DNA from 2 places in the Variovorax sp. AB1(2024) genome. Region 1 is predicted to be linked to the other one. Evidence: riboswitches for the same ligand, from Rfam matches in the RefSeq annotation. Region 1 holds a riboswitch; the other holds the start of a gene.
What was found. A riboswitch is a leader RNA that binds a small molecule or an ion and turns the genes downstream of it on or off. The one in region 1 is predicted to bind S-adenosylhomocysteine.

Region 2: it holds a riboswitch for S-adenosylhomocysteine, as region 1 does, so the genes downstream of both, ahcY (adenosylhomocysteinase) here and metH (methionine synthase) in region 1, are expected to answer to the same signal.

The regions. Positions count from the first base shown of each region.
Region 1 is NZ_JBBHKP020000001.1:1,102,602-1,106,285, forward strand. Features, by position in the region: gene WIX39_RS05360 (lipase secretion chaperone) at 1-830, opposite strand, end outside; gene WIX39_RS05365 (esterase/lipase family protein) at 847-1,803, opposite strand; S-adenosyl-L-homocysteine riboswitch at 1,992-2,067, shown strand; gene metH (methionine synthase) at 2,147-3,684, shown strand, end outside.
Region 2 is NZ_JBBHKP020000001.1:128,293-131,976, reverse strand. Features, by position in the region: gene WIX39_RS00645 (hypothetical protein) at 1-845, opposite strand, end outside; S-adenosyl-L-homocysteine riboswitch at 1,038-1,107, shown strand; gene ahcY (adenosylhomocysteinase) at 1,175-2,614, shown strand; gene WIX39_RS00635 (TlyA family RNA methyltransferase) at 2,625-3,401, shown strand; gene metF (methylenetetrahydrofolate reductase [NAD(P)H]) at 3,412-3,684, shown strand, end outside.

The sequences.
Region 1 (3,684 bases):
AACCGGGCCTGTTCGGCTTCGGACGCCGCCGCGTAGCGGTCGAGGCGCGCATTCCAGTCCTGGTTTTCCTGGTCGAGTGCCGCGAGGTTGCGGGCCACTTCGTAGCCGTAGGCTTCGCTGCGCGCGGCAAAGCGCTCCTGCGGGCTCGCGCCTCGCGCCTCGAGCGCGGCGGTCTGCTGCATCACGTCGGCATGGGCGACGGCTTCCCGGCGCACTTCGCGCTGTTCCGGCGACAGCCATGCCTGCTCGCTTTGCTTCAAGGCAGCGGTGCGCTGCTCGGGCGTCAGGGCGGTGTTGGCGAGCAGTTCCAGCTTGTCGGCCATGAAGTTGTCCTGGCGGATCTGGTCGCCGAACAAGCCTTCGATTTCCTCGGGCGCGAAGTAGCGCCGGCGCATCGCCTCGCGCGCCTGCAGGGCGCGGCGCAGTTGCGCGGGGTCGCCGGGCGCGGGCGGCGGCATCGACGTCAGGGCCTCCTGCATGTCGACATAGCGTTCGAGCAGTCCGAGCGCGCGCACGCGCCAGTCTTCGCGCAGGTACTTGGCCAGCAGGGCGGGGGCCTTGGCCATGAAGGCGGCCTTGTTGTCGGCCTGCGCCTCGGACAGCACTTGGTCGAAGATGGAGATGAGCGAGCTGTTCAGCAGGGCGTCGGGTACGGCGGCTGCCGTTGCGGTGTGCGCGGGTCGTGGCTCGGGGCCTGCCGTGGCGGTGGTCGCCGCGGCAGGCCCGCGTTCTGCGGCGAAGGGGCCGTCTTCGTCCGGAAGGCTCGCGAGCCAGCCGCCGCCGACCGCGATCAGCACCGCGCCGCCCGCCGCCCAGGGCACCCACCGCATTCCCACGGCCGGCGCCTCAGAGTCCCGCGCTCTTCAGCCGCGCGGCCTGGTCCTTGAAGATCTCCGGCACCTTCTTCTCGTAGTACGGGAACTGGCTGCCGTAGGTGTTGCCCAGCACCTGGTTGACCTCGTCGAGGTGGTTCTGGCGGTAGTCGCCCAGGTGGGTGCCGAGCCGCGTGGTGCAGGTCGCGAGCAGGCCGTCGTTGTCCTCGCCGAAGAAGGCGAGGGTGCCCAGCGCCGACAGCGGCGCGTCGCTCGGGTCGAACAGGCTGAAGCCGGTCGACACGCCCGACCACGAGTAGTAGCGCACGCCGTTCACCACTGCCGCGCCGCTCTTCACGCTGCACGACGAGCCCTGCGCGGGCCGTCCCTGCGGGAACTTGGCGTCGAAGGCCGCGCCACCGGCCGTGGTCAGCGAGGCCAGCGCGTTCAGCGGGACTTCCGGCAGCTGGCTCGGGTCCTTGCCCGAGAGGAAGCCGATCACGCTGGTCAGCAGCCCCACGGCCTTGACGACCACGCCTTGCGCGATGCCGCCCTCGGGCAGCCTGGCGAGCAGGTCGGCCACCTTGGAGCCGCCGTTCGCGCCGCCCACCGAGGTGACCGACGCCACCATGTCGGGCGCCACCGCCGCCACATAGCGCACCGTGGGCGCGCCTTGGGAATGGCCGATCAGGTTGAACTTGAGCGTCGGGTTCTTTTCCAGTGCGCGGATGGTCTTGAGCTCCTGCAGCAGCTGCTCGCCGCGGATCTCCGAGGTGTTGGTACCCGAGACCTGCGCCACGTAGACCCGCGCGCCGGCGCCGGCCAGCTTGTCGGGAATGCCGTAGAAGTAGTCGACGCCCAGCAGGTTGTCGAAGCCCAGAAGACCGTGGACCAGCACGATGGGGTATCTGGTCTTCGCCTCGTCGGAGGCCGCTCGGGCCGTCACCAGCGTCGAGCCGCCGCTGGCGGCCGCGCGGGCCATGGGGGTCATTGCCATCGCCGCCGCGGCAAGCCCGCAGCAAAGAACCACATTGCACTTCATGGCCATCCGGCACTCCCTGACGTCGGTTGGAAAAAACGAACGTTCGTTCGGAAACGGTGGCCGCATTCTGTGGATGCGGGCGGGAATGGAAACTGGGGTTTTCCCCGTGGCGGGTTGAATCGCCCTAAAATGCTCGCCTTCCCAAGGAGCGTTGCAGCGGCGGGCCACAGCGGCCGGCCGTCAGGCTTGGGGCGACAACGACGCTCGCCTGTTCGACTCTTCCGCAGGTGAGGCCATGTCCCAGATTCCCGCTCCAGCTACCCCCGATTCCGCCCCCCTGGCACCCCCGCCCATGAAGCTGTCCGGCCTCGAGCCGGTCGCCATCGGCGAAGGCACGCTGTTCGTCAATATCGGCGAGCGCACCAACGTCACCGGCTCCAAGGCCTTTGCGCGGATGATCCTGAACGGCCAGTTCGAAGAGGCGCTGGCCGTGGCGCGCCAGCAGGTCGAGAACGGCGCGCAGGTGATCGACATCAACATGGACGAGGCCATGCTCGACAGCAAGGCCGCCATGGTGCGCTTCCTGAACCTCATTGCCAGCGAGCCCGACATCGCGCGCGTGCCGGTGATGGTCGACAGCTCGAAGTGGGAGGTCATCGAGGCGGGCCTGCGCTGCATCCAGGGCAAGGGCATCGTCAACTCCATCTCCATGAAGGAGGGCGTCGACAAGTTCAAGCACGAGGCCAAGCTGGTCAAGCGCTACGGCGCCGCCGCCGTGGTCATGGCCTTCGACGAGAAGGGCCAGGCCGACACCTACGCACGCAAGGTCGAGATCTGCGAGCGGGCCTACCGCATCCTGGTCGACGAGGTGGGCTTCCCGCCGGAAGACATCATCTTCGACCCGAACATCTTCGCCATTGCCACCGGCATCGAGGAACACGACAACTACGCGGTCGACTTCATCAACGCCGTGCGCTGGATCAAGGAGAACCTGCCGGGCGCCAAGGTGTCGGGCGGCGTAAGCAACGTGAGCTTCAGCTTCCGCGGCAACGACCCGGTGCGCGAGGCGATCCACACCGTGTTCCTGTACCACGCCATCAAGGCCGGCATGGACATGGGCATCGTCAACGCCGGCATGGTGGGCGTGTACGACGACCTGGAGCCGACGCTGCGCGAGCGCGTGGAAGACGTGGTGCTCAACCGCCGCCCCGACGCCGGCGAGCGCCTCGTCGAGGTGGCCGAAACCGCCAAGAGCGGCGCGAAGGACGACAGCAAGAAGCTCGAATGGCGCGGCACGCCCGAGAACCCGGTGCACGTCAACCAGCGCCTGTCGCACGCGATGGTGCACGGCATCACCGACTTCATCGTCGAGGACACCGAAGAGGCCTACCAGCAGATCCTCGCCAAGGGCGGCCGCCCGCTGCACGTGATCGAAGGCCCGCTGATGGACGGCATGAACATCGTGGGCGACCTGTTCGGCCAGGGCAAGATGTTCCTGCCGCAGGTGGTGAAGTCGGCGCGCGTCATGAAGTCGGCCGTGGCCCACCTCATTCCCTACATCGAGGAAGAAAAGCGCCAGGACGAGGCCGCGGGCCGCGACGTGCGCACCAAGGGCAAGATCATCATCGCCACCGTGAAGGGCGACGTGCACGACATCGGCAAGAACATCGTCACCGTCGTGCTCCAGTGCAACAACTTCGAAGTGGTGAACATGGGCGTGATGGTCCCGTGCCACGAAATTCTTGCCAAGGCGAAGGTCGAGGGCGCGGACATCGTGGGCCTGTCGGGCCTGATCACGCCCAGCCTCGAAGAGATGCAGTACGTGGCCGGCGAGATGCAGAAGGACGACCACTTCCGCATCAGGAAGATCCCGCTGCTCATCGGCGGCGC
Region 2 (3,684 bases), 970 kb from region 1:
ATGCGCATGAACTGCACGGCCGGCGCCAGGTTGACGCCACCCGCGAGATAGACGTTCTGGCCGCCGATTCGCGCCATGCGGAAGTTGGCGACGTCGCTGCTGTTGGCGACGTTGGTGCCGACCCAGGTGTCGTCGGCGCCGGCCGCCACCGAATAGGTGCGCTTCGAGGCCGCAGGGCAGAGATCGATCTTGTAGATGATCGCGTCGTTGCAGATCTCCAGCACCGTGCCGCTGCCAGAGAGGCGCATGGCCAGCAGTGTCGAGTCCTGCGCGCCGCCCGGGCTGCGCGTGACGCTGAAGCGGTTATAGGTGCCGTCCAGCAGCGCCGCGGTGCTGACGAATTCGCGTGCCGCCACGAAGGGCTGCGCGGCGTAGGCCGCGGGGCTCGAGTACGCCGCTTGGAACGGGAACGCGCCGACCACCACATCCGCCGCCACGCGAAAGCGCGCCGTGTTGGCCGCCGTGGTGATGCGGCTGCTCGCGAAGACGTAGGTGCCGGGCTCGGTGAAGTCTTCGGCGGAGGTGCCGGACTCGGCCGCGCCGAGGTTGTCCGTCATCGTGTAGCTGCCGGCGTCGAAGTCGAGCGCCAGTTGCTGCTGGGTGCCGTTGGATGCATAGACGCGGTAGGTGCCGCTGCGCGCGTCGGCGCCGGCCAGTGCGGCCTTGGCCGCCTTCGCCACTTGCGCGGACTCGGGCGCGGCCGAGGCCTGCGCCTGCGGCGCGCCGCCGTCCAGGCCCGCCAGCGGCAGCCCGCTGCCCGTGGCACCGCCACCGCTGCCTCCGCCCCCGCAGGCCGCCAGCAAGGCGGCCAGTCCACAACCCGCGAGATATCTCGTCATCCTCATGTTGAGCCCTCTTCTTTGTCTGATGGGCCCGGCAGCGAGCCGGCTGGCTCCTGAACCGAACCTGAGCAAATCGTAAAAACAGGGGGCTTTAACGTTGAGGCTGGCAAATGTCAGCCGAAGAGGGCAGAAGACGCTCGAAATGCGCGCAAATCCCCGAGGTTGGCGCGGCTGTTCGCCCCGTCTACAATGCCCCGTCCCGAGGAGCGTTGCAGCGCCGCCAGGCGTGAGGCTCGGATCCACATCGCAACCACGCTCACCCGCTGTTCTCGCGGTGAGTCCTTTTCCCCGAACGCAGTGGCATCTTTCAAACCAGTTTTGTTGGAGTTCTCATGAGCGCTGTTCTCAAGCCCACCCCCGTCTCGACCGCCGACCAGGCGATCGCCGACCTGTCCCTCGCTGCCTGGGGCCGCAAGGAAATCCGCATCGCGGAAACCGAAATGCCCGGCCTGATGGCCATCCGCGAGGAGTTCGCGAAGGGCCAGGCGCTCAAGGGCGCGCGCATCACCGGCTCGCTGCACATGACCATCCAGACGGCCGTGCTGATCGAGACGCTGCAAGCCCTGGGCGCCGAAGTGCGCTGGGCCTCGTGCAACATCTTCTCGACGCAGGACCACGCCGCCGCCGCCATCGCCGAAAAGGGCACGCCGGTGTTCGCCATCAAGGGCGAGTCGCTGAAGGACTACTGGGACTACACCCACGCCATCTTCGACTTCGGTCCCAAGGGCTCGAAGGGCGAAGGCCCGAACATGATCCTGGACGACGGCGGCGACGCCACGTTGCTGATGCACCTGGGCCAGCGCGCCGAAAAAGACCAGAGCGTGCTGGCCAACCCGACCAGTGAAGAAGAACGCATCCTGTACGCCGCCATCAAGGCCAAGCTGGCTGTCGATCCGACCTGGTACACCCGCAAGTCCGCCGAGATCATCGGCGTGACCGAGGAAACGACCACCGGCGTGCACCGCCTGAACGAAATGTCGGCCAAGGGCACGCTGCTGTTCCGCGCCATCAACGTGAACGACTCGGTCACCAAGAGCAAGTTCGACAACCTGTACGGCTGCCGCGAGTCCCTGGTGGACGGCATCAAGCGCGCGACCGACGTGATGATCGCCGGCAAGGTGGCTTGCGTGGCCGGCTACGGCGACGTGGGCAAGGGCTCGGCACAGGCGCTGCGCGCGCTGTCGGCGCAAGTGTGGGTCACCGAGATCGACCCGATCAACGCCCTGCAGGCCGCGATGGAAGGCTACAAGGTCGTGACGATGGAGTACGCCGCCGACAAGGCCGACATCTTCGTGACGACCACGGGCAACAAGGACGTGATCACGCACGACACCATGGTCAAGATGAAGGACCAGGCCATCGTCTGCAACATCGGCCACTTCGACAACGAGATCGACGTCGCTTCGATCGAGAAGTACGAGTGGGAAGAAATCAAGCCGCAGGTCGACCACATCACCTTCCCGGACGGCAAGAAGATCATCCTGCTGGCCAAGGGCCGCCTCGTGAACCTGGGTTGCGGCACGGGCCACCCGAGCTTCGTGATGTCGTCGTCGTTCGCGAACCAGACCATCGCCCAGATCGAGCTGTTCACCAAGCCCGACGCCTACGAGGCCGGCAAGGTCTACGTGCTGCCCAAGCACCTCGACGAGAAGGTCGCTCGCCTGCACCTGAAGAAGGTCGGCGCCATGCTCACCGAGCTGACCGACGCGCAGGCCGCCTACATCGGCGTGGACAAGAACGGTCCGTACAAGCCGGACACGTACCGCTACTGATCGACAGCGCATGCGCGCCGATCAATTGCTGGTGGAGCGCGGCCTGGCCGCGTCGCGTTCGCAGGCCGTGCGGCTCATCGCCGGCGGCATGCGCTGGCGCGACGCGGGCACGAGCGACGCGTGGCGCAACGTCGCCAAGAACAAGGACGAAGTGCCCGAGTCGGCCGAGCTCGAGCTGGTCGACGCGGCCGAGGCGCGCTATGTGTCGCGCGGCGGCCTCAAGCTCGAAGGCGCGCTGGCCGCGAGCGGCGTCGATCCGGCCGGCAAGCTGTGCCTCGACGTGGGCCAGTCGACCGGCGGCTTCACCGACTGCCTGCTGCAGCGCGGCGCCACCAGGGTGGTGGGCGTCGACGTCGGCCACGGGCAGCTGCACGCGAAGCTGCGCGAGGACGAGCGCGTGGTGCCCATCGAGGGCGTTAATGCGCGCGCGCTGTCGCCCGAGGACCTCGGCGAAGAGGGCGAGTCGCGCTTCGACCTGATCGTGGGCGACCTGTCGTTCATCTCGCTCACGCTGGTGCTGCCGGCGGTGGTCGAGTTCCTGGCGGACGACGGCCGCCTGCTGATGCTGGTCAAGCCGCAATTCGAACTGCAGCCGGGCCAGGTCGGCAAGGGCGGCATCGTGCGCGACGAGTCCATGTATGCGGTGGTCGAGAAGCGCCTGCGCGACGCCTGCGAGGCCCTCGGCCTGCGCGTGCTGCAGTGGTTCGACAGCCCGATCGCCGGCGGCGACGGCAACCGCGAGTTTTTCATTCACGCCGTGCGCGCTGTTCACGCGGACGGTTCCTAAGGAGACGCAGGTGCGCCTTCCGCTGAGTTTCGAATTCTTCCCGACCAAGACGCCCGAAGGCGCGGTCAAGCTGCGCGCCGTGCGCCAGCAGCTGTATGCGCGCAAGCCGCAGTTCTGCTCGGTCACCTACGGCGCTGGCGGCTCCACGCACCAGGGCACCTTCGGTGCGGTGCAGGAGATCCTGTCCGAGGGCGTGGACGCGGCGAGCCACTTCTCGTGCATCGGCGCCACGCGCGCCACGGTGCGCGAGCAGCTCGCCGAGCTCAAGGCCATGGGCGTCAAG